2 regions of the Uruburuella testudinis genome follow, and region 1 is predicted to be linked to the other one. Evidence: riboswitches for the same ligand, from Rfam matches in the RefSeq annotation. Region 1 holds a riboswitch; the other holds the start of a gene.

Region 1 (15,523 bases):
GCCTCGTCGCTGCCCAATTCTTCCAGAATTGCTTCTTGCGAAGTGAGCATTTCGGCTTTCATATAATGGCCTTTACGCGCCATCATGCGGGCAAGGTTGACATCGTGCGGCGGCGCCAAGTGAACAAACACCACGTTTCCTTCAGCTTCGCGCAGAATATCGCGGTATTGGCGTTTCAGCGCCGAACAGGTTACCACGCTGAAAGGCTCGCCCTGCTGTGCCTGCGCCGTCATCCAGTCGCGCAGGTTGCGCAGCCACGGGTAGCGGTCTTCATCGGTCAGCGGAATGCCCGCACCCATTTTGTCGCGGTTTTCCTGAGTGTGAAATTCGTCACCCTCGGCATAAGGGCAGTTGAAATCGGCTTGCAGGGCTTGGGCGGCAGTGGTTTTGCCGCAGCCGCATACACCCATCACCACGAAATGTACGGTTGTTTGATTCATCTTATTGACTCCTTTAGCCCAGCAATACAAATGCAATGGCGGAAAGTGTGAAGCCGACCACCGCAATCAGGGTTTGGTTAACCGTCCACGTTTTCAAGGTGGTGGGCACGTCCATATCGAGCAGGCGGCCGACCAGCCAGAAACCCGAATCGTTAACATGGCTGGCGCATACCGAGCCGGCCGCAGTTGCCAATACCACACAGGCAAGCTGCCAATCGGTATAACCCGCAGCCATCACCGCCGGTGCCATCAGTGCAGCTGCCGTGGTTAATGCCACCGTAGCCGAACCTTGGGCAATGCGCAACACCACCGCCACCAAAAAGCAGCCCAGCAGCACCGGAATACCCAAACCGGCCATGCTGTCGGCCAGCGCCTGACCGATGCCCGAAGCACGCAACACGCCGCCAAACATACCACCCGCGCCGGTAATCAGAATCACCGAACACACCGGCCCGAGCGCACCGTCGATGGTTTTTTCCAACGCGCTGGCTTTCTCACCGCGGCGGCCGCCCAATACATACAAGGCCACCAATACGGAAATCAGCAGCGCAATCGGCGTCGAACCGATCATGCGCAAGGTTTGCACCCAAGATTCATCGGCGCTGACCACATCCTGGCTGATTAAGGTCGCCAAACCGGTGTTCATAAAAATCAGCAGCATCGGAATCAGCATAATGCCGATAACGGTGGCCGCAGAAGCCGGCTGCTTGGGCTGATCCTTATCCAATTTGCCGCCTGAAAGCAAATCGGGCACCGGCACATGAATGCGCTTATCCAAAAACTGGCCGAGCAGGTAGCCGCTGAAATACCAAGTGATGAAAGCAATCGGCAAACCGATCAGCAACACATGGCCGATGCCGGCGCCGTAAAATTCAGAAGCGGCAATCGGGCCCGGATGCGGCGGCAGAAACACGTGCATCACCGAAAATGCGCCGATAGATGCCAAGCCATACGCCAATACCGGCGCTTTCATGCGCCGCGCGGTGGCAAACACAATCGGCAGCATCACCACCAAGCCGGCATCAAAGAAAATCGGGAAACCGAAAATCAGCGAAGCCACACCCAGCGCAAACGGCGCGCGTTTTTCGCCAAACATGCGCACCAGCGCATCGGCCAGCGACTGTGCCCCGCCCGAAGTTTCGACCAGGCGGCCGAGCATTGCGCCCAAGCCCACCAGCAGCGCCACGCTGCCGAGCGTGCCGCCGAAGTTTTTCACCAATACATCATTAACGATGCTGCCCATCGGCAGGCCGGTGGCAATGGCGGTAAGCAGGCTCACCAGCACCATCGTTACCAATGCATGCACACGAAATTTAATAATCAGCACCAAAATCAGCGCAATCGCGCCGAGTGCAATACCGAGCAACGGGCCCGCGCCCATTGTCTGCGTCCAGTTTTCCATTTACTGCTCCTGCATTATTGTTTGTTGAAGGATTCTCTGAGGCATTTTTATTCTTGCAGCGTCAATCAGCTGTTTGAATGTAATAAAATGTAACTGCACTCTACTGGCTTGTGCAACGGCTGATTGTGATTTAAATCAAACTTGGATTTATTTTTCTTAACAAAGGCATTATTAAGAATTAAATTTCCATAATTTTATTTTTTGTGAAATTTAATGTCAATATTACATTTAACTACACATATTTGGCACGTGCATTTGCTCTATTGTCAAATCATTCAAATACATGCTGTTGCCATGAAGCGGCAAGCCGTCAAACAGGCCGTCTGAAACACCGGTTTATGTTTCAGACGGCCTGTTTTTCCTTGTATATCGAACATCCCGCATCATAGCAAGCAACACCCTACTACGCTGACTGGAGCAGCAAGATTGGCGGGAAAAACAAACGCCGGCCAAAACACGCAACGGCAAACACAACGGCAACTGAATTCCCTTCCCGTGGGAGAGGGTTAGGGAGAGGGCACAAGCCGCAAGGCTTGAATAATAGCCAGGCCGCCTGAAAATGATAATAGAATACATGATAAAGCAAACCTGCGGTTTGCCGCCCTCTCCCCAACCCTCCCCCACAGGGGAGGGAGTTAGGTTACTGAAGCGGTGAGATTGGCGGGAAAACAAGCGCCGGCCGAAACACGCAACGGCAAACACAACGGCAACCGGGTTCCCTCTCCCATGGGAGAGGGTTAGGGAGAGGGCGCAAGCCGCGGGGCTTGAATAACGGTCAGGCCGTCTGAAAATGATGGCGGAAGGTGCAATGAAGCAAACCTGCGGTTTGCCGCCCTCTCCCCAGCCCTCCCCCGCAGGGGAGGGAGTTAGGTGGCTGAAGCAGTAAAAGATTGGCGGGAAAACAAACGCCGGCCAAAACACGCAACGGCAAAAACAACGGCAACCGAATTCCCTCTCCCGCGGGAGAGGGTTAGGGAGAGGGCACAAGCCGCGGGGCTTGGATAACGGTCAGGCCGCCTGAAAATGATAATAGAATACATGATAAAGCAAACCTGCGATTTGCCGCCCTCTCCCCAGCCCTCCCCCGCAGGGGAGGGAGTTAGGTGGCTGAAGCAGTAAAAGATTGGCGGGAAAACAAACGCCGGCCAAAACACGCAACGGCAAAAACAACGGCAACCGAATTCCCTCTCCCGCGGGAGAGGGTTAGGGAGAGGGCACAAGCCGCGGGGCTTGGATAACGGTCAGGCCGCCTGAAAATGATAATAGAATACATGATAAAGCAAACCTGCAGTTTGCCGCCCTCTCCCCAACCCTCCCCCACAGGGGAGGGAGTTAGGTTGCTGAAACGGTAAGATTGGTGGGAAACAAACGCCGGCCAAAACACGCAACGGCAAAAACAACGGCAACCGAATTCCCTCTCCCGCGGGAGAGGGTTAGGGAGAGGGCACAAGCCGCGGGGCTTGGATAACGGTCAGGCCGTCTGAAAATAATGGCGGAATGCGCAATGAAGCAAACCTGCGGTTTGCCGCCCTCTCCCCAGCCCTCCCCCGCAGGGAAGGAAGCCGGGTGTCCTGACCATTCAGAATGACTCAGATTTGTGTGTGGGCTTGCTTTTTATGAATGGGTGCGATTGCTCTGCGCTTAGCCCGTTTCAGACGGCCTCTGCGGTGCGCCGGCAGGATGTTTGTAGCGGTTATACATAAACAAATACTGTGTAGGAAAACGCCGTATCCAATATTCGACATTTTGGTTGATCAGCCGCGCATCATGCGCTTTATCGCCGTTCAACTCACCTTGCAGCGGTTCGATATGCAGCACAAACCCTTGACCGCCGGGCAAGCGTTCGCCGCAGAAAAACAGCGCCTTCACCCCTTTTACCTGCGCCAGCTTGGCCGCCAGCGTCATTGTATAGGCCGGTTTGCCGAAAAAATCCACCCATACGCCGTCACCGCCTTCTTCGGGCGAGGGCACATGGTCAGGCAGCACGATGGTGGCCTCCCCCGCCCGCAGCGCCTTCATCACCTGCTTCACACCCTGAATATTGGTCGGCGCGGTTTTCCCTTTGCCGCGCACCCGCCCCGCCTGCATGATGGCATCAAACATTTTCAGCTTCGGCGGTTTATACATGGCGGTGAGCGGAAACGGCAACTGCTGGCTGATATAGCGCCCGGCCAAATCATAACTGCCGATGTGCGGCGTGATAAACAGCAAACCTTCGCCCTTATCCAAGGCCGTCTGAACATGTTCCCAGCCGTGTATTGCCTGAAACAGGGCTTCAATGGCTTCAGGTCGTCTGAAAAACGCTATCGGCAATTCCAGCGCGCCTTTGGCCGTTTCCTGAAAAACAGCCTTAATATCAGCATCGGCAGCCGCCAACCCGGCCTGAAGCATATGCACGCGCGCGCGCTTGCGGTCTTTGGGCAACAGACGGCAGGCAGCAGCGCCCCAAAGATTGCCGATAACGTGCAGCAGCGGCAACGGCAGGGCGGCCAAACATTTAAACAGCAGGGTAACGAAGGTTTGCATAATCATCCGACTCAAAAGGGTAAAAACGATTTTAATGGAAATCTGCGCAAACCCCAAACCAAACCGGGGTCGTTTGCCATTCAGGCGGCCTTAGCTTGGTTTGAAATACGCAATCCTTAAAAACCCGCCGCCCGCAGCGCTTTTACCGCCCTTGTTCAGCCACTTAAAACCTGCTATCATCGCCGCTGCATTAAGAGTTGGACATTCCATGCCAACCTGCTTTTCACGCCGAAAGGTAAGGTGGACGGTTATCAAACCGATGTGGCTCGCCAGAGCAATCCAAACCCGCTTAATGCGGGAATTTTTTTTGCCCGAAACCCGAGTGCATCCTGACAATTTTATTTACGGGTGTATTTTGCCCCTAAAAACGCATCTGCTGCGTTAAAAAGCCTCGCAAGATGCTCAATCTTGCTGCGTTTTTTGCCTAGCATCTGCATTTTAGGGACAAAAATCCCCTCATAAACAACACATCAGGACCCGAGGGCAGAATTCCTTTTAATTAAGAGCTTGTGTTTCGCAGCAGCCGACAGCGGCCTGCCTGTTGAAACACCCGTTAAGCGGCCGTCTGGAACATCAGGCACGCCCCGCCCCACCCCGAAAGAATGAATACAATGAGCGAATTTTTATTTACTTCCGAATCGGTTTCCGAAGGCCATCCCGACAAAGTGGCCGACCAAGTTTCCGATGCGATTTTAGACGCCATCCTCACGCAAGACCCGGCCGCCCGCGTGGCCGCCGAAACGCTGGTTAACACCGGCTTGTGCGTATTGGCCGGCGAAGTCACCACCAACGCTCACGTCGACTACATCAAAGTTGCGCGTGAAACCATCAAACGCATCGGTTACAACAGCTCCGAAATGGGCTTCGATGCCGAAGGCTGCGCGGTCATGATGTGTTATGACCAGCAATCGCCCGATATCGCCCAAGGCGTAAACGAAGGCGAAGGTGTAGACTTAGACATGGGCGCAGGCGACCAGGGCTTGATGTTCGGCTATGCCTGCGACGAAACCCCCACGCTGATGCCGTTTGCCATCTATTACGCCCACCGCCTGATGCAGCGCCAGAGCGAAGTGCGCAAAAGCGGCCTGCTGCCGTGGCTGCGCCCCGATGCCAAAGCCCAGCTGACCTGCGTTTATGATGCCGACACCGGTAAAGTCAAACGCATCGATACTGTGGTGCTGTCAACCCAGCACGAGCCGCAAATCGAGCGCGAAGAACTGATTGAAGCGGTGAAAAAACACATCATCGAGCCGGTGCTGCCTGCCGACATGCTCACCACCGATACCCAATATTTGATTAACCCGACCGGCCGTTTTGTCATCGGCGGCCCGCAAGGCGACTGCGGCCTCACCGGCCGTAAAATCATCGTCGATACCTACGGCGGTGCCGCGCCGCACGGCGGCGGTGCGTTTTCCGGCAAAGACCCCACCAAAGTCGACCGCTCGGCTGCCTATGCCTGCCGCTATGTGGCCAAAAACATTGTGGCCGCCGGTTTGGCCAGCCAATGCCAGATTCAGATTTCCTACGCCATCGGCATCGCCCAACCCACTTCAATTGCCATCGACACCTTCGGCACCGGTAAAGTGGATGAGGAAAAACTGATTGAAATCGTGCGCAACCAATTCGACCTGCGCCCGAAAGGCATCATCAAAATGCTCGACCTGCAACGCCCGATTTACAGCAAAACCGCCGCCTACGGCCATTTCGGCCGCGAAGAGCCGGAATTTACCTGGGAGCGCACCGATAAAGCCGCTGCCTTAAAAGCTGCTGCGGGCATGTAACACTGAGTCATACCTAAACAGAAGGCCGTCTGAAAGATTAATCTTTCAGACGGCCTTCTCCAAGATGAAGCCTTGCAAAATACCTGTTGCAGTCACAGAATCGTTCGTGAATCTCATTCCGCCACAGGCCGGAAAACATCATGGTGAAACACTTTCACGCCGAAATTTATTTTGCCAAAGCCTCATAATATCAAAGACATTACTGCGCTACGCCCGATGCCGGGGCAGAAGCAGAAACCTCGGAAGCCGGCACGGAAGTCACACCCGCAGCAGGCGTGGTATTTTGATCAACAGGTTTCTCACCGCAAGCACTCAAGCTCAATGCCAACAGGATTACAGCTAAAGGGGTAGCCATTGAAAATTTCATCACAACACTCCTTTCATCACACAAGTTGCCGGGCGAAATAACCCGACATCCATCACAGCAGCCAAGCTTATCAAAGTATCATATCGAAACACAAGGCTTTCATCATTCGGCCATTTGCTTTCTGCATGATTCAAAAGCGGTTTGGGCGGATTATCTGACCATATCATGGTGCCAAGGCGCCCTGACCGACTGCATAAAATACCCAATGCTTCTGCCATTAAGAACCGCCATCACACCGTTTGGTTCCCTTCCGCCCCAAGCTTATGCCCATTCACAAAAATAACCTAACGGCATTGGCGCGCCTGAGTCTGAAGAGAACCGGTTTTACTAAGGTGCCCTGACAATTCGTTTATGAGGAGATTTTTGTTCCTGGAAACGCAGATGCCAGGCAAAAAACGCAGCAAGATTGAACATCTTGCGAGGCTTTTTAACGCAGCAGATGCGTTTGCAGGGGCAAAAAGCACCCATAAATCGAATTGTCCGGACACCCTAGGGCACTGAAGCGCCAAGTCAACCAGCCCATACTCACTGTACCGTCTTCGGGCCGCCGCCTGGTTCACTGACTTTTTTAAATGGGTATTATCTGAATATTCCATCACAGCCAAAGGCCGTCTGAAACTGAATTCAGACGGCCTTTGCTATCGTAAACGACAAACTGCCGTTGACCATATTATTTGTTATAACAAAGCATTATAATATTTATATGCTGAATCCATGTTTTCAAATTTGTGCATATGGCCGGCCTCCAGCACCATCGCATTGTCGCAATATTGTTTCATGGCGCTGTGGCTGTGCGACACCAAAATAATCGAACGGTCTTTGCGTTTCTCAAACAGCTCATATTTACACTTGGCCGAAAACCGCGAATCGCCGACGGCAATCACTTCATCAATCAGATAGCAGTCAAACTCAACCGCCAGCGACAAAGCAAACGCCAGCCGCGCCTTCATCCCTGATGAATAGCGCTTTACCGGCTCATAAAGATATTGCCCCAGCTCGGAAAAGTCTTCGGTAAACGCCTTCACATAATCGACATCAACATCATAAATGCGGCAGATAAAACGCAGATTGTCCATACCGGTCAGGCTGCCCTGAAAAGCACCGCTAAACGCCAGCGGCCACGAAATGCTCATCGTGCGCTTGATTTCGCCTTCAGTGGGCGCTTCCACACCGCTGACCAACCGGATAAGGGTGGATTTACCCGCACCGTTGCGCCCCAAAATGCCGATTTTTTCGCCTTTTTCCAGCTTAAAATCAATATTGTTCAACACCGTTCGCCAACCGGAACGGGTGCGGTAACGTTTAGATACATGCTCAACCGAAATCATTGCGGCTCAACCCCTTTACTGAAATTGCTGACCATGGCCAAACCCAGCAGCAGCAGCACCAGATTACACAACAGCAGATACCACGGATTCTCATAAGTGGTTACCGAGGGGCCGAAATAGCCGGCACGAAACATCTCTGTACCGTGCACCATCGGAATCCACAATACATACTGCTGAATTTTGGCAGGCAATACATGCACAAAGAAAAACACACCGGAAAGCGGCATCATCAAAAAACTCAATGTGCCCCAGATTTTGCCGAATGCTTCAAATTTATATGCCACCGAGCAAATCACCAACCCCAAACCCACGGCAAACATCGCCATCAGCATCCAAGCAACCAGCATATAAAACATATCATATGGCGGCTCAATCCAAGACATGGCGATAAAAAGGCTCATAATCACGATTTGGGCAATCGTTGCGCCGGAAATTTCCAGCAGCATGCGCGCCAGCAAGGTATCCAATACCCGCACATTGCGGTGATACAGCAAACTGATATTGGCATTGATTGCGCCGATAGCACGAGATGAAGCGCTCCGCCACATCATCATCATCGGGTAACCGGTCATCACAAAAGCAAACATATTCAACGAGGAAACCTGGTTGGCACGAAAATAGCCCCACAAACCGACAATTAACAAGGTCATCAGCAACGGCTCGACAAACAGCCACAAAAAGCCGATATTGTTGCGTCCGTAACGGGTGATGATTTCTCGCATCAGCAAAGCGCCGATCACCCGCACCTGAATCGCCAATGATTCGAGAAATGAAGTTTGATGCAAAGCTTTCATCAGTTTTTATGCTCACGTACGCTGGCAATCAGCAAGCTCAAAATGCCGTACACAATCAGGCCGATAATCAATGTAGCGATAATGTTATAAATTCGCTGGGGCAATTGCGGCATATCCGGCACACTGGGCTGCGACACCACTTCAAGATACAGCTGTTGGCGCTCAGCTTCTGCCCGGGCGTTTTCCAATGAAGTCACCGCTACCGCCAGCTGTTTTTCCGCCAATTCGTTTTCCAGATACAGGCGCTGGTAATCTGCGGCCTGATTGGTCAGCGAATTGCTGCCGCCGCCTGAAATCATGCGCATCTGCAGAGCGATTTCTTTACGCAGACTCTGCTCCCGGGCTTTCAAGCCCGGAATCTGCGGATTATCAGGGGTAACCGCACGCACCTGATCCAATTGCGTTTGAATCACAATCAGCTCGTCTTGCAGCTTGGAAACCAGCCCCATCTGCACTTCGGATTGCGCTTTCAAATCAAAAATACCGTGCTCGGTGCGGTAGGCGGTCATGTTGCCGGCCGCTTTCTGCACCCGCTCTTCTGCCACTTTAACCGCTTCTTGCGCATAGCGGATGGTGTCCTGACGCGCCCGGGTATTGAGTTTATTGATCAGCGCCTCACCCTGCTTGAGCAAGGCATTGTTGATTTGCGCCGATTCGCCGGCATCAAAAGAGGTGACCCCCAAGGTGGTAATGCCTGAAATCGAATCAAAATTAATGCCGATTTTTTTAATGTAATACTGATAGAAAGCTTCGCGCGAATCAAACAAGCCGAAACCGTTAAAGCGGCTGAAAATATCACCCTTAACTTCATAGAAATCCCGCACCGGCAGGCCTCTTTCCAACTCTTGCAGCGCAGAGCGCGACTGCATATATTCCCGCACCGTATAAGTATCGTCTTGCGCACGCGAGAAGCCGGCGCCTTGCAAAATCGCCCCGATATCGCTTAACGCCGTCTGATTTTTAGATGAACGCACCACAAAGCTGGATTCTGAGGTGTATTGGTCGGAAGCAATCAGGCCGAAATAAAGTACGGCCACTGCGGTAGGAATAATCACCGTCAGCCACAACAGCGGGCTGGCTTTGGCCGCCCACCCTTTAAGCTTATGCCCGGGTTTGTTGCGTGCAGCCGCCAAAGCCGCTGCTTCGGCTTGTTTCGCTGCTTCGGCTTGTTTCGCTGCTTCGGCTTGTTTCGCTGCTTCGGCTTGTTTCGCTGCTTCGGCTTGTTTCGCTGCTTCGGCTTGTTTCGCTGCTTCGGCTTGTTTCGCTGCTTCGGCTTGTTTCGCTGCTTCGGCTTGTTTCGCTGCTTCGGCTTGTTTCGCTGCTTCGGCTTGTTTCGCTGCTTCGGCTTGTTTCGCTGCTTCGGCTTGTTTCGCTGCTTCGGCTTGTTTCGCTGCTTCGGCTTGTTTCGCTGCTTCGGCTTGTTTCGCTGCTTCGGCTTGTTTCGCTGCTTCGGCTTGTTTCGCTGCTTCGGCTTGTTTCGCTGCTTCGGCTTGTTTCGCTGCTTCGGCTTGTTTCGCTGCTTCGGCTTGTTTCGCTGCTTCGGCTTGTTTCGCTGCTTCGGCTTGTTTCGCTGCTTCGGCTTGTTTCGCTGCTTCGGCTTGTTTCGCTGCTTCGGCTTGTTTCGCTGCTTCGGCTTGTTTCGCTGCTTCGGCTTGTTTCGCTGCTTCGGCTTGTTTCGCTGCTTCGGCTTGTTTCGCTGCTTCGGCTTGTTTCGCTGCTTCGGCTTGTTTCGCTGCTTCGGCTTGTTTCGCTGCTTCGGCTTGTTTCGCTGCTTCGGCTTGTTTCGCTGCTTCGGCTTGTTTCGCTGCTTCGGCTTGTTTCGCTGCTTCGGCTTGTTTCGCTGCTTCGGCTTGTTTCGCTGCTTCGGCTTGTTTCGCTGCTTCGGCTTGTTTCGCTGCGGCCTCAGCCTGCTGCGCGGCTGAGGCCGCTACCGGTTTTTGCTCGGACATTTTCTGCATCCATTCAATATTTTAAAAACTTGCAGGCCGTCTGAAAGCATATACAGCTTTCAGACGGCCTCTTCATTAATTGGCGATATTATCAACGCTGTTCACACCGCTAACCACCGGTGAGAACACAAATTGTAAGAATTTCTGCACTTCGGCCAAAGGCGCATTCGACACATAAACCACATCTTTGTCTTTTACCGGAAAGCGTTGCAGCCAAAATAAAGAGTTCGCATCTGCCAGATTCACACGATACACCACCGGAATCTCCGCATCATAAGTATATCCCTTGGCCAGCCAAGCACCCTTATCCTGCTCCGGCAAATCCGCCAGCGGCTCATAACGGAACACAAATACCCCGCGCGCATCCGAACGGCGGTCTTGCAAACCGCCCATCCGGCCGACTGCTTCCGCCAGCGACAAGCCCCTTACCGAAAAGCCCACCTGCTGCGAACGGCCGACCGCACCCATCGAAGTAAAGCTATACGGATTGGTGATAATCGTGACCACGTCGTTTTTACGCAACACAATATTCTGGCGCGGATTGGCCACCAAATCTTCCAGCGCCACCTGCTTCACCTCATTGCCGCGCGTCAGCTGCACCGTGGTATCCTGCACATTCGCAGTCGAACCACCTACCGCCGCCACCGCATCCAACACCCGCTCGCCCGCCGCCGTCAACGGCATACGCACACTGTTACCGGCACGCACCACCGACACATTGGCCGCATTATTCTGCACCATGCGCACCATCACCTGCGGCTGGTTCGCCATCCTTTTCAGACGGCCTTTGATAATTTCCTGAATCTGCCCCGGCGTTTTACCGCTCACCGCAATATCGCCCACAAAAGGAATCGACACCGTGCCGCGCTCGCTCACCATCTGCTCCGGCAGCTTGGTCAACTGCGCACTGCCCGATCCGCTGGACGTTAACGACCCGCCAAACAACACCGCCGGCGGCGCTTCCCAAATGGTAATGTCTAGCACATCACCAATATTCACCGCGCCCACAGAAGCACGACCTTCGCCCAATTGGGCAAAAGATTGATTATTTTTTTGCTGATACAGCTTACGCACCAAGCTTTCATCAAGATCAATGACTTCCACTTCGGGCACAGCCGCCGTTGCCTGTTGCTCACTTAAAGCCACCACTTTTTTACCGCTGGGGCCGGAAGTGGGGAGGCCTGCGCATGCCGACAACAGTAGAGCTGTCATCACGCCCTGCACACCATAACTACCAATCCGTAGAAAATATTTATTCATGCTTAAAATACCACTCATCAATCTCAATAATTATCGAATAAAATCTATTGTACTCGGAATATTACACCATTTAACTACAAACTCACAATTAGCTCACCCCGGACATTAACCAATGAATTATTATACATAATTATAATAATTAAATTTACCTATTTGGCAAATTTTCAACACGTCATTACTGTATAACAATGCCATTCACAACATTTTTTGACAAAAAACTTAAAAGCATCTATTCAAACTAAAGCACTTGCTTTAAAATTTAAAACAAAATAATTTCATCAATACCCTACCCATTTACAAAATCCTCTACACACAAATACTAAATAAACTAATCTAAAGTTATTAAAAAGGTTATCACTGTGGCAAAAATTCTTGTTGTAGGACATCCCGACTCCGACTACCAAATCATAGAAACACTATTACACGAAGTTGGTATGCGCCCTGCCCTTCCCTCAAAACGGGAAAAAATGTCACCATTAGAGATTGACGCGGCACTATTGAAAGCCACTCCCAACACTTCAACCAACCAATCCTTGCAGGCAAGCAATAAAATCACAAACCGCCAACTGACCGTCAATGCCGTATGGCATGGGTTAGCGATGGATTTGTTTTTAGGAAATATTGATCAATCCCTATGGGGCTGGGCAGACCCGCAAGCACTCTACCTGCTTGACTATTGGCAAAAAATGGATGAAAGCATTCATTTTGCCTTGGTATACGACCACCCCCACAGCATATTGACGCATCATCAAGACTTACTTGACAGCGATGCAATCGAACAAAAGCTACAAGAATGGATTGACTACAACGAAGCACTGTTGCATTTTTATTCACGCAATCAAGAACGCTGCCTGCTAGTAAACAGCCAACAAGCCAAGCTTTCCTCCAGCAGCTACATTCAACAAGTGCAACTGCACATTGAGGCACCGTGGCAAAATTCCATAGTAAAAAACTCCACCTTAGCAACACAAAGCAAAAAATTGGACAAATCCTTGCCATTCAAGCCACTGGGCACTACCAGCCCACCAGATCAATTGGCGCACTTTTTAGCAGACTTTATCATTAAATCACACCCCAGCGTAACGCAACTCTATCAAGAGCTGCAAGCCAGCGCCAGCCTGCCCTTGCGCAAAGATTCACACCTGCATGCGGATAATCAACCCGCCGTTTTAGCATGGCAAGCGATGGTACAACAACGCCGACAGCTCGCCGAGCAAACTACCGCTATACAGCAAAACAACACCGAACTGACAAGCATCCGCCAAGAAAATAATCTATTGCTCAACCAGCTACATACTACTCAGGAAGCCTTTGAAAGCATACACTTAACACATAAAAACACTGAAGACCTGCTCAATACTGCTGTGCAGGAAAAAAACGACACTCTCAAAAAAATTAATCTATTAGAGCAGGAAAAACAGCAAGTATTAAACAAGTACAAACAGTTGGAGCAAGAAAAGCAACAAACCCTTAGCCAGTACAAGCAACTGGAGCAAACTCAAGGCCGTGCTCTTCAAGAAAGAGAAAACGACAATAAACAATTATTGGCCCAGTTACATCATACACAAGAAGAGCTGGAACGTTTATTTTTAGAAAATCAGCGCCTAAACGCACTCCCGGTATATTACGGTGCCGCCGAACGGATACGAAGCCAACTGGATTACCGCCTCGGTGCTGCCATGATCCAAAATAGCAGAAATATCAGCGGTTGGCTGAATATGCCGTTTGCCCTGTTGAAAGAACATCGCAAACCCATCTCAAGCGAAACTGGACTTCCTGCTATAAGTGAATATCAAGATGCCTATGAAGCAGAAAAAATGCAACGTCATTTATCTTACCAGCTTGGCCAAACGCTCTTGAAACACAGCCGCAACCCCCTTCTTTGGCTGACGGCACCTTGGGCACTAAGCAAAACCGTCAGAGAATTCAGAAAGCAAGCAAAACGATCAAAATAGGCCTCCGAGTCTTTAATACGCTCATGCTCTTTCAGACGGCCGCATTAAAAGATAAATAACATACAAAATCATAATTTTTAATACAATAAATACTGTTATGCCCACTTACACTTAACAGCAGTTATTGCAGCACCACAGTTAAAACAACCTCCCTGCCGAGTAATATGCCATGCCCATCTATTATCCGAAATCAATTCAGTGGCTCACACAGCTTGCCATACTCTTTCCCATCAAACATGTATTGTTGATTGGAGCCAGTAGTGGCGCTTGTGAATGGTTGGGTTGGCTGCAGCAACAAACCATTCCCCATGTTACTTTAATTGAAACCAACCCTGGAGACCATCCTATTTTACAGACAGAAACCAACATACCTTCCGACTGGACAATCTATAACCAACTGATTGCAGAGCACACCGGCACAACCACTTTCTACCACGCCAGCCTCAGCAGCGAAAGCGGTCTGATTGCACCTGAAAAATTAACCGCCATTTGGCCCAATATCCAAACTACCCAACAACAAAACCTAGCCGCGCTATCACTACAAGATTTTACCTTAAAGCAAGACTTGCAGCCTGAACTATTGATTATCAACTGTTTTGGGGCGCAATCACTGCTCCAACACACCACCGACTTGCTTCAGCATACTAATATCATTATTGCCAAAACCAGCCTTGATATAGAAAATCTACCTGAAGCCGATTTAACAGCTTTGGCTGAATATTTACATGCACAAAATTTCAAATTAATAGCAACAGAGTCAGGGCGCCATCCCAAAGTTGCCTATGCAATATTTGTAAAAGACCATGCCAAGTTAAACCGGATAACCTTCCGGAAATACCAATCCGCTACACAACAAAACCAAGCTCAACAAACTGAAAAAAAGGTATTAGAGAAGCATCTTACTCAACTCAAACAAGAGCTGGTAGCCATACAAGAAAAAAACTTTAAACACGTTAAAAAATGGAAGCAAACAGCCAAAAAATATAAATATAAATTTTCCGAACTAGAAAAGAAACATGAACAATATACCCACGCCTTACCGACACAACAACGCGAGTTATTCGATCAACAGCAAGAACAACTGCTACAATATCTGAATACTCTATTCCGGACACAAACAGAACAAACAGCAAGTTTATTAGCCACTCAAATAGACCGCTTGACGTCTAAAAACGTTGTGCCCGATTACAACGAAACCATTCAAAAAACTGAAAAAAATGTTATTAATACACTAACCCAGCGCCTCAATAACAGCACTTCTCAAATTGAGGCCTATATTGCCATTCACAATTATCTGAATACCGGCAGTCTGCTCTCAGGCTTCCATGGCTGGCCCATCAGCCCCGATATCGGTCTGTTTATCATCAACCAAATGCGCCAAAAACAATATGATTTAGTGATAGAATTCGGCAGCGGCACCTCCACTCTACTGTTTGCTAAACTTGCAGCCGCAAAACACCACCAGCCACTGATGAGTGATTTACTGCCGCAAAAAATTCTCTCATTCGACCACCATGCCGATTACTATCAGAGAACCCAAGTACTTTTAAACACCAACCAAGTGGCCAAACATGTTGACTTAGTACATGCGCCCCTGATTGAATGGCAGAAAAATGAACAAACCTTTTTATACTATGACTGTGAAGCTACACTGCAACAGTTAGCGCAAAATCTACAAGGTAAATCAGCTAAAATATTGGTATTAGTTGATGGCCCACCGG
Region 2 (15,523 bases), 1.3 Mb from region 1:
TTTATCACCCCGCGCACCCTGCAACGCCGTCTGAAAGCCGAAAACCTCAGCTTCGGCCGGCTGCTCGAAGCCACCCGCGCACAAACGGCGGAACAACTGCTGCAACGCCAAGACATGGGCATCGGCGAAATCGCCTTTTACCTCGGCTATCAAGAAACCCACTCCTTCAGCCGCGCCTTCCACCAATGGCACGGCATCTCCCCGCTGCAATGGCGCAAACAGCACGGGCTGGCTTGACAGCAGTTGGGAACCGGCATCGGTTTGCTTTGTCGGGATACCCTAAACAACTTCGTCGAATGAAATAATACTGTTTAAACAAAGGCCGTCTGAAACATAATTGCTTTCAGACGGCCTTTGTTTAAACAGTTTTCCAGGATGTTCTAACCATTCATATATCATCATCTTTTTTGCGCTAAAAGCACCTATAAATCGAATGGTCAGGACACCCTAGCGCCCTTTCACATCAATCACCCACACTTCCGATTGCGACCCCAAGCGCATCGGCACGCCCCAAAAACCATAACCGGAAGTCACAAAAAAATGGCCGTTGCCGATTTGCTCATAACCGTAAGCCAAGCGATTAAGGTAGCGCACAATCAGATTGGCCGGCGCCACCTGGCCGTTGTGAACATGGCCGGACAGCTGGATATCTACCGGCAAGCGGGCGTGCGCTTCGATTTGCGTCGGGCGGTGGTCGAGCAGAATCACCGGCAGCCCGGTATTCTGCCCCGCCAGCAATTGCGCCGTACTCGGGCGGCGTTCGTCTAAATCGTCATTACGGCCGACCAGCAGCAGCCCGTCGGTTTCCACAACTTCATTGGTCAGCACTTTGATGCCGGCTTGGGTTAACGCCTGATAAATCTCCCGCTCGTGGCCGAACAGATCATGGTTGCCCAAAGTGGCATACACGCCCAAAGGCGCACGCAGTTTTTCGAGATGCGGCTGCATGTTTTCCTGGCGGTAGGCTTCTACATTGTCGTCCATCAAATCGCCGGGCAGCAAAATAATGTCGACTTGTTCGCGGTTCATGATATCGGCCAGTTTGTCGAGCTGGCGGGCGCCCACCAGCATACCGGTGTGCAAATCGCTGGCCATGCCGATGCGCAAGGGCTTGGCCAGCGGTTTGTTGAGGGTGATTTCAGCATGGCGCACCACCGGCGTGTAGGCGTTATACACGGCGCAGCCTGCCAAACCGATAAAAAACAGCGGCGCAAACAAGCGCAAGCTGCGCGACATCGGCCGCTCGTCCAACACGCGGCACAGCACAAGATAAAGCAAAAACGTGGCCAGCGCCGCATACATCACAAACAGCAGCAACACCATCCACAGCGCCATCCAGCGGAACACCGCATGCCCCAGCTGCAACACCAGCCCGGCAATCAGCGCATTGGTAATCAGAAAAGCCGCCGCCATCAGCCAACGGCGGCCGCGTTTGCCGATACGGGCGGCAAACAGCCATTGCAGCGAGCGGCCGAGGCCGAAGGTAAACAGCTGCATCAGCAGCAGCACCAAAACAAAAATCACAGTGCGCACCGGCGGATATCCTTATTTGAAAAACCCGCAATTTTATCATGGCCGCCGCCGCTCAAAGGCCGTCTGAAAAGTAAAGAAACGCAATCGGCGGCTGCTGAAATACTCATAAACTACCAGGGTGTGCCGACCATTCGTTTATGGGGGGATTTTTGTTCCTGAAAATGCAGATGCCGGGCAAAAAAACGTAGCAAGATTGGGCATCTTGCGAGGCTTTTTAACGCAGCAGATGTGCTTTTAGCGCAAAAAAGATAATGTTATATGAATGGTCAGAGCCCTGATACACCGGCGGCTGTATTTTTTCAGACGGCCTGAAAGCATCACTGAAAAGCGTTATAATGCACAGCAGAAAATATTCAAACAAGGAGCCGATATGACCACCCCGCAAAGCGCCATTGTGCCCGACCATTGTAAAGCCGGTATTTTTATCGAAGCCGATGTGCTGCCCGGCTGCGAAAACGCCATCAAACAAGCCTGCCTCACCGGCCTTGATGCACTGGCAGCGCTGCAACAGCAATTTCCCCAAGCAAACCTCGGCCTCACCATCGCTTTCGGCAGCCGCCTGTGGCAAAGCTTCGGCCACTGCGAAGAAGGCCGCGAACTCAAGCCTTTTCGGGCGCTCGGCAACGGCTTGGCACCGGCCACGCAGCATGATGTGATGATCCACATCGCCTCACTGCACCACGACATCAACTTCGCACTGGCCACCGACGTGCTCGCCGCGTTCGGCGGCAACATCACCGTAGCCGATGAAACCCACGGTTTCCGCCTGCTGGAAGAGCGCGGCTTCGACGGCTTTGTCGACGGCACTGAAAACCCGCAGGGCGATGAAAACGTTACCCGGGTCGGCACCATCTGCGCCGGCAGCCCCGATTGCGGCGGCAGCTATGTATTGCTGCAAAAATACCGCCACGATTTGAAAAAATGGGCCGATGTGGGCGTGGCGGAACAAGAGCGCTGCGTGGGGCGCAGCAAAGCGACCAACGAAGAATTCAGCAAAGATGTGCGCCTGCCCGATTCGCACCTCGGCCGCACCAACCTCAAAGAAAACGGCATCGGCCTCAAAATCGTGCGCCGCAGCCTGCCCTTCGGCACTGTATCGGGCGAACACGGGCTGATGTTTATCGCCTATTGCGCCAACCTGCACAATATCGAAGCGCAGCTGCTCAGCATGTTTGGCGAAACCGACGGCAAAACCGACCTGCTGCTCAAACATATGTCTACTGCCGTATCCGGCGCTTATTATTACGCCCCGAGTATCGAGCGCTTGCGCAGTTTATAAAGCCGTAGAGGCCGCCTGAAACATTAAATATGAATATGTTTCAGACGGCCTCTACCGTCAAACACCATGCTTACCGACACCCATTGCCATTTGGCCGACCCCGTGCTCAACCCAAATCTGCCCGCCATCTTCGCCGATGCCGCGCAGGCCGGCGTGTGCCGGTTTATCGTGCCGGCCACACAACGCAGCGACTTTGACGCCGTTTTGGCGCTCGCCCGCCATCCGCATGTGCATATCGCCCTCGGCATTCATCCGTGGTTTGCCGAAGCCGCCGCCGATGCCGATTTGGCCTGTCTGGGCACATTGCTCCAACAGCATCCGCGCGCGCTGGTCGGCGAAATCGGCCTTGATTTTTACGGCAAACAGCAAACCGCAGCCCAACGTGCGCGGCAAAACGAGCTATTGTGCGCCCAACTCGAATTGGCCGAACAACACCGCCGCCCCGTCATTCTGCACAACCTCAAAGCCACCGCCGCCATCGTGGCCGCCATCCGGCAAACCGGTTTCACACAAGGCGGCATTGCCCACGCTTTTTCAGGCAGCCTTGAAGAAGCCCGATTACTGATCGGCTGCGGTTTGAAAATCGGCATCGGCTCGCTGTTGCTCAACCCCACCGCCCAAAAAGCCCGCCGTGCCGCTGCCGAATTGCCGCTGGCGCACATCATGCTCGAAACCGACAGCCCGTTTATGCTGAAAAACCAAACCAACACCCCCGCCAACGTGCGCAAAATCGCCGAAACCGTTGCCACGCTGCGCGGCATCGCCCTCACAGAAATCGCCGCCCAAACCGAGCAAAATGTGGCGCAACTGCTGGCTTTTCAGACGGCCTGAATGCTGTTGGCAACGCCTGACAAAAGCAAAAGCAAAAGCAGAACCAACCATTCAAACAAACACCGCATTTTTGTTACACAAATATCGCAGCAACATGCCAAGGCCGTCTGAAACAAATGTTTCAGACGGCCTCCAACCAACACGCACCTATCCGTATCAACGCCTGCGCAAACCGCCGCCAAACCCTTGCAGCAGCATCATGGTGCAGGCGCCGATCAAACACCAAAGCATATCCGACTGCGTATCCCACTCATAACCCTGAGTGCCGAGAAAGGCATCGGCGGCTTCTTGGCTGAGCACCGCCACCAGCCATTCAATCAACTCATACACCGCGCTGACGGCCATGCACACGCAAATGGTGAGAAACACCAGCCAGCCGCGGCTTTTTACCACCTGATTGCGCCACAAAATCTCCAACGCGATCACCGCCGGCGAAAATCCCTGCATAAAATGGCCGACTTTATCGTAATTATTGCGGCTCCAGCCCATCGGCTCGCGCAACCAGTCAAACAGCGGCACTTCGGCATAGGTGTAATGCCCGCCCACCATCAACACCACTGCATGCGCCAACATCACCCAATAAGCAAAATCACTAAACTGAAAACGCTTGCGCGTAGCCACCAGCAACACCGCACCGATCACAGCAGGCGAAACTTCCAGCGCCCAAGTGGGATAATCTTTCGGCGCAATGCCCGACCACACCAGCACTGCGGTGAAAATGACCAACATCCAATCATAACGGTTCATCGATACCCTGCTTTCTGTGCTTGATGAATTTTATTTGGCAGCAACCCTACCCAATCAGCCGATGCGGCAATCCGCAGGAAAATTCGCAATAAAACAAAAAAGGCCGTCTGAAACCTTTTTCAGACGGCCTGTCGTTACATCACTTCCAGCGTTTGAATGCCCAGCAAATCCAAGCCTTGCTTGAGCGTTTCGCCCGTCAGCTTCGCCAGTTGCAGGCGGCTGTCGCGTGTGGCGCCTTCGGCTTTCAGAATCGGGCAGGCTTCGTAGAAGCGGCTGAACAAGGTGGCCACTTGATAGAGATAAGCGGCCAGATAATGCGGATAACACGTTTCGGCCACGCTTTGCAACACATCTTCAAATTTCAGCAGCTCCACCGCCAGTTGTTTTTCCAACGGCGCATCCAATATCACGGCGGCGTTTTGATTCCATGCGCCCGCCTTGCGGAACACGCTCTGCACGCGGGTGTAGGCGTATTGCAGATAAGGCGCGGTGTTGCCCTCAAAGCTGAGCATGGTTTCCCAATCAAACACATAATCGCTGCTGCGGTTTTTGCTCAAATCGGCGTATTTCACGGCGCCGATGCCTACAGTGCGGCCGATTTGTGCCGCTTCGTCTGCGCCCAAATCTGCATTTTTACTTTGCACCAGCACGGTGGCGCGTTCCACCGCTTCATCGAGCAAATCCACCAGCTTCACGGTATCGCCGCTGCGGGTTTTAAACGGCTTGCCGTCTTTGCCCATCATGGTGCCGAAACCGATAAATTCGGCGGCGACATTTTCAGGCAGGTAGCCGGCTTTGCGTGAAGTGGTAAATAATTGTTCGAAATGCAGTTTTTGGCGGGTATCGACCACATACAGCAAACGCTCGCCTTTCAGACGGCCGACACGATGGCGCACGCAGGCCAAATCGGTGCTGGCGTATAAAAAGCCGCCGCCTTGTTTTTGCACGATAAATGCCGCCGGCTCGCCGTCTTGGTTTTTAAATTCATCTAAAAACACCACTTTGGCGCCGTCATCGTCTACCGCCAGCCCTTTGGCGCTCAAATCATCCACCACGGTTTGCAAATCATGGTTATACATCGATTCGCCGGCCACATCGGCGGGCGTGAGCTTTAAGCCCAGCGTATCGTAAACCGCTTGTGCGTGTTGCAGCGAAACCGCCACAAACTGCCGCCACAATGCCAACACGGTTTCATCACCGCCTTGCAGTTTCACCACATATTCACGCGCGGCGTCGGCAAATTCGGGGCTCTCGTCGAAACGGATTTTGGCGCTGCGGTAAAACTGCTCCAAATCGGCCAACTTGAATTCAGCGTTATCCTGCTGCTGCTCCACCATATACGCCACCAACATGCCGAACTGCGTGCCCCAGTCGCCCACGTGGTTTTGCGCAATCACGTGGTGGCCGAGATAGCGCAATACGCGGGCAATGCTGTCGCCGATAATGCTCGAACGCAAATGGCCGACATGCATTTCTTTGGCCAGATTGGGCGAGGAATAATCAATCACTACCGTTTGCGGATGCATGCTTTGGCGCACATTCAGATGGCCGTCTGAAAGCGCCGATTCAATGTTTTGCGCCAAAAATGCCGCCTTCAGGCGCAGATTGATAAAACCCGGCCCCGCCACTTCGGCCGATTCGACCACCTGATTACCCGCCAGCGCATCGGCCACTTTTTGCGCCAGCTCGCGCGGATTTTGTTTGGCCTTTTTGGCCGCCCCCATCACGCCGTTAATCTGAAAATCGCCGAAATCGGCATTTTTGGCCGGCTGCAAAACCACCGGGTTTCCGGCAATGCCGGCGGCGGCAAAAGCCGCTTCAGCTTCAGCGGCTACGGTTTGGTGTAGATTCATATTATGCTTTCAATATCGACAGGCCGTCTGAAACCCTACAACACTTTTCAGACGGCCTGATATTTCATCTTAAAATTTTCACGCTATTTTACCGCTTTCACGATAACAGCGAAAGGCTTTTTCAGACGGCCTCAAGGCTTTCCCGGCGAGTGACGGTTATCATGTTTTTCGCTATCATCAACTTGCAACCGCTCTTCAACACACACCATTACAGCGATATCATCATGAAAAAACTGGCTGCCAAAAAATTTCCGTCGGTTTCATCTTTACAATGCTTTGAAACCTCGGCCCGCCACCTGAGCTTTACCAAGGCGGCGCAAGAGCTGCACATGACGCAAAGTGCGGTGAGCAAACAAGTGGCGCAACTGGAAACCACGCTCAACGGCTTGTTATTCCACCGCCTGCAACACGGTTTGCAGCTCACGCCGACAGGCAAACTGTTTTTAACAGAAGCCCAAGAAATGCTCAGCCATTTGGAACACGCCGTATTGAATGTGTTGGCGCACGGCAGTGAGGCGGACACCCTGCGCATTTCCACCCACCCTACTTTCGGCGCCCGCTGGCTGATTCCCGCCCTGAAAGGCTTCGGCAAAGCCCACCCCCACATCCACTTGGATATTCACGATGAGCTGGGCGATTTTTGCGCTGAATTCAACCAAAATATGGACATCGGCTTTTTACACGGTGATGGTGTTTGGCCGGGGCTGGCCAGCATCAAGTTGTTTGACGGCCATTTTGTGGCGGTGTGCGCACCGCAGATTTCACCGCCGCCGTTGGCCGACATCACCACATCAACCGATTATATTCTGATACAGTCGCGCGTGCGGCCGCGGGCATGGCACGAATATCTGCTGGCGCAAAATATCGAATGGGCGGGCACGTTCAACGGCCCGCGCTTCGATTCTTTTTATGCCGTTATCCATGCGGCCGAATGCGGTTGCGGCATTGCACTGGTGCCGGAAATTCTGGTGCAGCGCGAGCTGGCCGCCGGCCAACTGCATCTGGCCTGGCCCCACCGCCTGCAACGGCACGGCGCCTATTATCTGGTGTATCCGGCCAATATGGACACCACACCCAAAGTGCGCATCATGATTGAATGGATTCAGGCGTATACCCGTTTGCAAAAATAGCCCGGCGTTGCCGCCTGATATTTTGGTTTGACAATATCGACAGGCCGTCTGAAAACCATGATTTTAATCAATGGGTTTCAGACGGCCTGTTATACCGTATCCGTCAGTCTGCTCTGCCGAACAATCCGGTCGACAAATAACGGTCGCCGCGGTCGCAGATAATACACACCACCACCGCACCGGGGTTTTGTCGGGCAATATCCACCGCCACCATGGCCGCCGCACCCGACGACACACCGGCAAACACACCTTCTTCTCTCGCCATTTCGCGCATGAACTTCTCGGCATCTTTCTGATTGACATCTAACGTTTGGTCGACCAAATCTGCCTCGAAAATGCCGGGCATATATTCGGCCGGCCAGCGGCGGATGCCGGCAATCGATGATTCGGCATCGGGTTGCAGGCCGATAATCTGCACAGCCGGGTTTTGCTCTTTCAAATATTTGGCCACCCCGGTGATGGTGCCGGTGGTGCCCATCGAGCTGACGAAATGGGTGACTCTGCCCTCAGTCTGCGCCCAGATTTCAGGGCCGGTGGTGAGGTAGTGCGCCTGTTTGTTGTCGGGGTTGTTGAACTGGTCGAGCACTTTGCCCAAGCCTTGCGCCTGCATCGCCAGCGCCTGATCGCGGGCGGCTTCCATGCTGTCGGTTTCAATCAGCACGGCACCGTAGGCAGCCATCGCATCTTTGCGCTCTTGGGTGGCGTTTTTCGGCATCAGCAGCGTGAGCGTATAGCCTTTCATCGCCGCCACCATCGCCAGCGCAATGCCGGTGTTGCCGCTGGTGGCTTCAATCAGATTGTCGCCGGGGCGGATTTCGCCGCGCTGTTCGGCCTGCGCAATCATATTGAAAGCCGGGCGGTCTTTAACCGAACCGGCGGGGTTGTCGCCTTCAAGCTTGGCCAGCACCGTTGCCTGTGTGTGTGCAGCCACGCGTTGCAGCCGGATCAGGGGCGTGCGGCCGACGCAATCGGCCAAAGTATCGTATTTTTTCATCATCCGTGCGGTGAGTGTTCAGCGATGTGCAAACTTATCACAAAATGCCGCCGATGAATATCATCAAAGCAGTTGACAGCGTAAATGCGCCGGCATTAAGATGGCTTGACATCATGAGTTGGGAAACCATGCCAACCTGCCTTTGCCGGCAAGGTGGAACGCAGGCGCAGATGTGGCCGCAGCCGGAAAGCTGCCGGCAAACACGGCAACGCACCCGGCTTTCGGCTTACAGGGTGCTTTTTATCAGCTTGCGCAATATCCGCACCCCCGGGCGATTTACTCCCAATTGCTGCCCAAAATGCTAAACAGGAAAAGGAACCACTGATGCAGATTCATCAACTCGAGCTTTCCACACAGGCCATACCCGCCAGCGCCGCCGTGCAGTTTACCCTGCACCGCCACAACGGCCGCAACGAAATTCTGGGCATCTACCGCCCCGAAGACAAGCTGTGGCTCTGCCCGCTGGCGTTTCCCAACCAATATGCAGCACCCTTGGTGGCCGATCATGATTTGTCGTCGCTGCGCACGATTTTGTTTTTGGCCGGTGTCGACGATATCGACGGCTGCATCACTGCGCTGGTGGCTTATGTGCGTGAATTCAACAACGAGCGCGGCCGCCATGCCGCCTGAAAATCACCCCTAAGGTGTCCTGATGTGTCGATATACGGGTGCATTTTGCTCCTGAAAACGCAGCAGATGTGCTTTTAGCGCAAAAAATCTGAATCATTATGAATGGTCAGGACACCCTAGAGTGTCCTGACCATTCGTTTATGAAATGCAGATGCCAGGCAAAAAACGCAGCAAGATTGGACATCTTGCGAGGCTTTTTAACGCAGCAGGAGCAAAATACACCCATAAATCGAATGGCCAGGACACCCTAGCCCCTACCCGACAAAGGCCGTCTGAAACTTACGCTTCAGACGGCCTTTGTTATTGATTTTAAAACCATTAGTCTTGACGTTCAACCTGCGACACATCACGCACTGCGCCGGTGTCGGCCGATGTGGTCATGGCGGCATAGGCGCGCAAGGCGGCAGACACATAGCGGTCGCGGTTTTGCGGTTTCCAAGCTTTCGCACCGCGTGCTTCCATGGCTTCGCGGCGGCGCTCAAGCTCTTCAAACGACACGGCCAGGTTGATGCTGCGGTTGGGGATATCGATTTCCACTGTGTCGCCCTCTTCCGCCAAACCGATGGCGCCGCCTTCTGCGGCTTCAGGCGAAACGTGGCCGATGCTCAAGCCTGAGGTGCCGCCTGAAAAACGGCCGTCGGTCAGCAATGCGCATTCTTTGCCCAAGCCTTTGGATTTCAGATAAGAGGTGGGGTAAAGCATTTCCTGCATGCCGGGGCCGCCTTTGGGGCCTTCGTAGCGGATAATCACGATGTCGCCGGCCACGATTTGGTTGTCGAGAATGGCGGCCACGGCGGCATCTTGGCTTTCAAACACGCGGGCGCGGCCGTTGAATTTGAGAATGCTGTCATCCACACCGGCGGTTTTCACCACACAACCGCGCTCGGCGATGTTGCCGAACAATACGGCCAAGCCGCCATCTTGCGAATAGGCGTGCGCTTTGCTGCGGATACAGCCGTTTTCACGATCAAGGTCGAGGCTCGGCCATTGGCGGTTTTGCGAAAAAGCTTCGGTGGTGCGCACGCCGCCGGGTGCGGCTTTATAACGGGCATGCGCTTCAGTGTTGGCGGGGTTGGTGATGTCCCATTGCGCCAAGGCATCGGCCAAAGAGTTGGCATGTATAACAGATACTTCGGTTTGCAGACAGCCGGCGCGGTCGAGTTCGGCCAAAATGCCCATCACGCCGCCGGCACGGTGCACGTCTTCCATGTGGTATTTTTGGGTGGCGGGGGCGACTTTGCACAGGCACGGCACACGGCGGCTGATGCGGTCGATATCGGCCATTTTGAAATCCACGCCGGCCTCGGATGCGGCGGCTAAAAGGTGCAATACGGTGTTGGTAGAGCCGCCCATGGCCACATCGAGGCTCATGGCGTTTTCAAAGGCGGCTTTGGTGGCGATATTGCGCGGCAATACGCGTTCGTCATCCTGCTCGTAATAGCGCTTGGTGATTTCTACAATCAGGCGGCCGGCTTCGAGAAACAGCTCTTTGCGGCCGGCGTGGGTGGCCAGCAGCGAGCCGTTGCCCGGCAGCGACAGGCCCAGCGCTTCGGTAAGGCAGTTCATCGAATTGGCGGTAAACATGCCGGAACACGAACCGCAGGTGGGGCAGGCGCTGCGCTCTACCGCGGCCACTGCTTCATCGCTGATAGTGTCGTCGGCGGCATCTACCATGGCGTCGACCAAATCCAGCTTGCGCTCGTCGACTATATTGGCCACGCCGATTACTTTGCCCGCTTCCATCGGCCCGCCGGACACAAATACGGTGGGAATATTCAGGCGCAAGGCGGCCATCAGCATGCCGGGGGTGATTTTGTCGCAATTCGAGATGCACACCAGCGCATCGGCGCAGTGGGCGTTAACCATATATTCCACCGAATCGGCAATCAAATCGCGGCTGGGCAGGCTGTAGAGCATGCCGCCGTGCCCCATGGCGATGCCGTCGTCTACGGCGATGGTGTTGAATTCTTTGGCGATGCCGCCCGCTTTTTCAATCTCGCGCGCCACCAGTTGGCCCATATTGTGCAGGTGTACATGGCCGGGCACAAACTGGGTAAACGAGTTGGCAATGGCGATAATCGGCTTGCCGAAATCATCATCGGCCATACCTGTGGCACGCCACAGCGCGCGCGCGCCGGCCATATTGCGGCCGTGGGTAGAGGTTTTGGAGCGGTAGGCTGGCATGGTTTTTCCTTGAAAATACTAGGGCATCCTGATGTGTTGATTGCGGGTGCTTTTTACCCCTGCAAACGCATCTGCTGCGTTTTCAGGAGTCAAAATCCCCTCATTGATGACCCATCAGAACACCCTAAGGCCGTCTGAACGTTTCAGACGGCCTTTATTATGAATAATAAAAGCTTGAGCGTATTTTATACCAATCGTTGACAATTAAACAGCCGACAAAATGTCTGATGTGTTTTTATCGTTTTTCAGACGGCCTTTTATGCCCGTTTACTCAGCCGGCTGACTGCATGCACCCGCTGCCTTTAGCTTTTCATTACGCTTGCCGCTGCAACACCCGCGCCCCTTTCGGCTATAATGGCCGTCTGAAAAAACTTCAAGGCCATACATCATGATGATACATCCGCAGTTCGACCCGGTTTTAATCAGCCTCGGCCCGCTGGCCGTGCGCTGGTATGCGCTCAGCTACATTGTCGGCTTTATTTTGTTTATCTGGCTGGGCCGCCGCCGCATTGCGCAGGGCAACAGCGTGTTTACCAAAGAAATGCTGGATGATTTTCTGACCTGGGGCGTGTTCGGCGTGATTCTGGGCGGCCGTTTGGGCTATGTATTGTTTTACAAATTATCCGACTATCTGGCCAATCCGCTGGATATTTTCAAAGTGTGGGAAGGCGGTATGTCGTTTCACGGCGGCTTTTTGGGCGTGCTGGCGGCGATGTGGCTGTTTGGCCGCAAACACAACATCGGCTTTTGGAAAGTGGCCGATTTTGTGGCGCCGCTGGTGCCGCTGGGGCTGGCTTCAGGCCGGCTCGGTAATTTTATCAACGGCGAGTTGTGGGGGCGCGTCACCGACCTCAATGCATTTTGGGCAATGGGTTTCCCGCAAGCGCGTTATGAAGATGTGGCCGCCGCCGCCCACAACCCGCCATGGGCAATGTGGCTGGCCGAATACGGCATGCTGCCGCGCCACCCTTCGCAACTTTACCAATTTGCGCTGGAAGGCGTGGCGCTGTTTGTGATTGTGTGGCTGTTTTCCAAAAAACCGCGCCCCACCGGCCAAGTGGCCATGGTGTTTTTAGCCGGTTACGGTTTTTTCCGCTTTCTTGCCGAATTCGCCCGCCAGCCCGACGACTACCTCGGCCTGCTCACATTGGGCTTGTCGATGGGGCAATGGCTGAGCCTGCCGATGATTGTGCTTGGCATTGCCGGCTTTGTGTATTTCGGCAAACGCAACGCAACAGCATAAAATAATATTTTGAAAGCAAGGCCGTCTGAAAATCTTTTCAGACGGCCTTTTGATATAGGGCGAATATATATAACGTGAGTTCGGGATAACATAATCCGTGAGATATAAAATCCTTCACGGCTTCACCCCACCCTGCCCCCGTTAGGACGAAGGGGAAACAGAGCGCTGCAACACCAAACGAATGCTGCCAGACAGCAAGTGTAGCCACTGTATTTTTAACTCCGCCGGGCAAAAATACAGTGGCTGCGTTTACCTTTGCAAACGGGCATCAAATCTGCTACAACCCGGCCAGCCGCGCGATATACGGCCAATAAAACAAACACCCGATTGCCGCCACGGCCACTGCAATACCGGCAGCATTAATCTGGCTGATTTTTTCTTTAAACACCAGCGCCCCCACCAGTGTGCCCAATACAATCACGCCGATATTCATGCCGGCGAATACCAAGGTCGGATTGCTGCTGAATACCTGATGGGCGCGGATGTAAAACAAAATATTGGCGAAGTTCAAACAGCCGAGCAGCAGGCCGCCGAGTATGCCGGCGGCCGTCCATTTGCTGCCTTTGTAAAACAAATAGCCGAACATCAGCACCGCCGCCACACAAAACGCCACCAATAAATTGCCGGAAAAAGCCGTGCCGCTTTTGGCCACTTGTTTAAACAGGATATCAATCACGCCATAGCCCGCCCACACGCCCAACAACAATCCGGCCTCGGTGACGGAAGCGCCTGCTTTGTTGCCGCCTCCGCCTTTCCACAGCAGGCACAACAAAGCCACAAATGCCAATACGATGCCGATCAAGCGCCCTGGCGATAATGTTTCGCCGAAAATCAAAAATGAAGCGGCAATCGGTAAAAATAACGACAAGCGCTGCGCTGCATCAGATTTCACAATGCCGGTATGCGCCACCGCCCGCCCCATCACCACAAACACCGCCGGCAATAAAACACCCAGCGCCGCAAACAGCCACCAATCCGGCAGATGGCTTTTCCAAGCGCCCAGTTCGGGCTTGAGAAACCACATGCATAAAGCAATGGCGGCCAGATAATTCACCGCCACAGCCTGCTCGATGTCGATTTTTTTACTACGGGAAATTTTCAGCAACACCGCCACAGCCACGCTGCACACGATGCTGATTATCAAATAATGCATGATTGCTTTTCAAAAAGGTTTGCCGCAATGCTTCTACCCATTCACGAGCAAGATAACAAGGCTGGACAACACTGTTGGGTTATTTTTATGAATGGGTTTCAGACGGCCTCAACCAGCACATGTTGCTTGCCAAAGCTCACAGCCAGCCCTCAGGCGATACACTTTTGCCGTCGTAAAGCTTGATAAAACCGGCCACCACGCGGTAGATAAACCAAATGCTCACCACCACCAAAATCAGGCCGCCAACGGCCAGCGCCAGGGTAATGCCGCCGATAAAAAAGCCCAACACGCTGTACCAAAAAGTTTTAATCAAATACTGCATGTGGTTGTAATAAAGGGTGTGGCGCATATCGCCGCGCTTCACATAGGCCATAATCACCCCCACCAGCAAAGTGATGCCCACCACCAGCGAAGCCAGATAAAGCGCATACACCACCATGGCGTAAGTGCGCAGGTTTTCAGGGGCAGGCAGATTTTGGTGTTCGATAATATCGTGACTCATGTTTTTCCTTTCGTTTAAGCATCGGTGGCAACGCTCACGCTGACCGGATTGAGGCTGCTCAGCGCTTCGGGGCGGAGGGCAACCAGAAAACCGCGCTTGCCGCCGTTGATGTAGATGAGCGCCAAATCGAAAATACTGTGTTCCACATAGACCGGCAAGGCGGCTTTGGTGCCGAAAGGGCTGGTGCCGCCGAAAAGGTAACCTGTCCATTTATGCGCCTGCCCGGCATCGGCCAGCTCAATATGCTTCATACCCAACTCGCGGGCAAGATTGCGGGTAGACACTTCCTTATCGCCGTGCATCAACACAATCAGCCCTTTTTTCCGCTCATTTTGCAGCACGATGGTTTTAATCATCTGACGCTCGGGCACATTCAATTGCGCTGCTGCATAAGCCGTGCCGCCGTGTTCGATATAATTTAAAACGTGCGCTTCAAAATCAATATTGTGTGCCCGCAAAAAACGGATGGCCGGGGTAACGGGGTAATCGGATTTGCTCATATCAGGCCGTCTGAACGATATTTTCGGCTATATGTTACCATAAGCGCTCTGTCTCATAATATTAAGGGAGCCTGACCATTCGATTTATGGGGATTTTTGTTCCTGAAAATGCAGATGCAAGGCAAAAAACGCAGTAAGATTGGGCATCTTGCGAGGCTTTTTAACGCAGCAGATGCGTTTTTAGGAGCAAAATACACCCGTAAATCGAATGGTCAGAACACCCTAGCAAAGGAAAGAAAATGACTGTGCAATATCACGGCCAAACCCCGCGTTTGTCGGAAGCTACCGTCGCCAACGGTTTTGTTTTTCTCGCCGGCATGGTGCCGGAGCGCACCGATGCAGATGCAACCGCGCAAACCCGCGATGTGTTGGCGCAAATCGATAAATGGCTGGCCGAATGCGGCTCTGATAAACGGCATATTCTCGAAGCCACCATTTTTTTGCCCGACTTGAATAACTATGATGCCATGAATCAAGCTTGGGACGAATGGGTAGCGCCCGGCCGCGCACCTGCCCGCGCCTGCGTGGAAGCCAAACTGGCCAATCCTGATTGGGCGGTAGAAATCAAAGTATCCGCCGTGCAGATTCGGCAGCTGTAGCGTGTTCTGATACCGTCAAGGCCGTCTGAAACGCAGAAAACAACAGTGTTTCAGACGGCCTCAAGCTGTAACACCCTACACAATCAGAGTTTGCTCAAACAAAATCTTCCCTGTCCGTTGCCAGGGTGTCCTGATGTGTCGTGTATGAGGGGATTTTTGTTCCTCGAAATGCAGGTGCCAGGCAAAAAACACAGCAACATTGGCCATCTTGCGAGGCGTTTTAACGCAGCAGATGCGTTTTTAGGGGAAATACACCCTTAAATTGAATGGTCATGATACCTAGGCATCATGCACCGACTCACGTTCGGCCACCAGCCATTTCACGCCCGCCCCTTCCAGCTTTTC

What was found. A riboswitch is a leader RNA that binds a small molecule or an ion and turns the genes downstream of it on or off. The one in region 1 is predicted to bind S-adenosylmethionine.
Region 2: linked by a shared signal. The riboswitch ahead of LVJ83_RS05350 (hypothetical protein) and the one ahead of metK (methionine adenosyltransferase) in region 1 are both predicted to bind S-adenosylmethionine.

Annotation. Positions count from the first base shown of each region.
Region 1 is NZ_CP091508.1:2,741,508-2,757,030, forward strand. Features, by position in the region: gene LVJ83_RS12560 (gluconokinase) at 1-440, opposite strand, end outside; gene LVJ83_RS12565 (GntP family permease) at 454-1,842, opposite strand; gene LVJ83_RS12570 (lysophospholipid acyltransferase family protein) at 3,484-4,368, opposite strand; SAM-I-IV-variant riboswitch at 4,551-4,661, shown strand; gene metK (methionine adenosyltransferase) at 4,980-6,149, shown strand; gene LVJ83_RS12580 (hypothetical protein) at 6,349-6,516, opposite strand; gene LVJ83_RS12585 (ABC transporter ATP-binding protein) at 7,194-7,844, opposite strand; gene LVJ83_RS12590 (ABC transporter permease) at 7,841-8,638, opposite strand; gene LVJ83_RS12595 (capsule biosynthesis protein) at 8,638-9,771, opposite strand; gene LVJ83_RS12600 (polysaccharide biosynthesis/export family protein) at 10,663-11,799, opposite strand; gene LVJ83_RS12605 (hypothetical protein) at 12,207-13,802, shown strand; gene LVJ83_RS12610 (glycosyltransferase family 9 protein) at 13,972-15,523, shown strand, end outside.
Region 2 is NZ_CP091508.1:1,138,980-1,154,502, reverse strand. Features, by position in the region: gene LVJ83_RS05390 (AraC family transcriptional regulator) at 1-237, shown strand, start outside; gene LVJ83_RS05385 (metallophosphoesterase) at 448-1,497, opposite strand; gene LVJ83_RS05380 (Dyp-type peroxidase) at 1,904-2,812, shown strand; gene LVJ83_RS05375 (TatD family hydrolase) at 2,879-3,643, shown strand; gene LVJ83_RS05370 (DUF2238 domain-containing protein) at 3,800-4,390, opposite strand; gene argS (arginine--tRNA ligase) at 4,525-6,243, opposite strand; gene LVJ83_RS05360 (LysR substrate-binding domain-containing protein) at 6,405-7,373, shown strand; gene cysM (cysteine synthase CysM) at 7,477-8,370, opposite strand; SAM-I-IV-variant riboswitch at 8,471-8,581, shown strand; gene LVJ83_RS05350 (hypothetical protein) at 8,692-8,997, shown strand; gene ilvD (dihydroxy-acid dehydratase) at 9,316-11,181, opposite strand; gene lgt (prolipoprotein diacylglyceryl transferase) at 11,570-12,424, shown strand; gene LVJ83_RS05335 (EamA family transporter) at 12,702-13,577, opposite strand; gene LVJ83_RS05330 (DUF4870 family protein) at 13,714-14,079, opposite strand; gene LVJ83_RS05325 (YbaK/EbsC family protein) at 14,094-14,579, opposite strand; gene LVJ83_RS05320 (RidA family protein) at 14,819-15,178, shown strand; gene LVJ83_RS05315 (DeoR/GlpR family DNA-binding transcription regulator) at 15,458-15,523, opposite strand, start outside.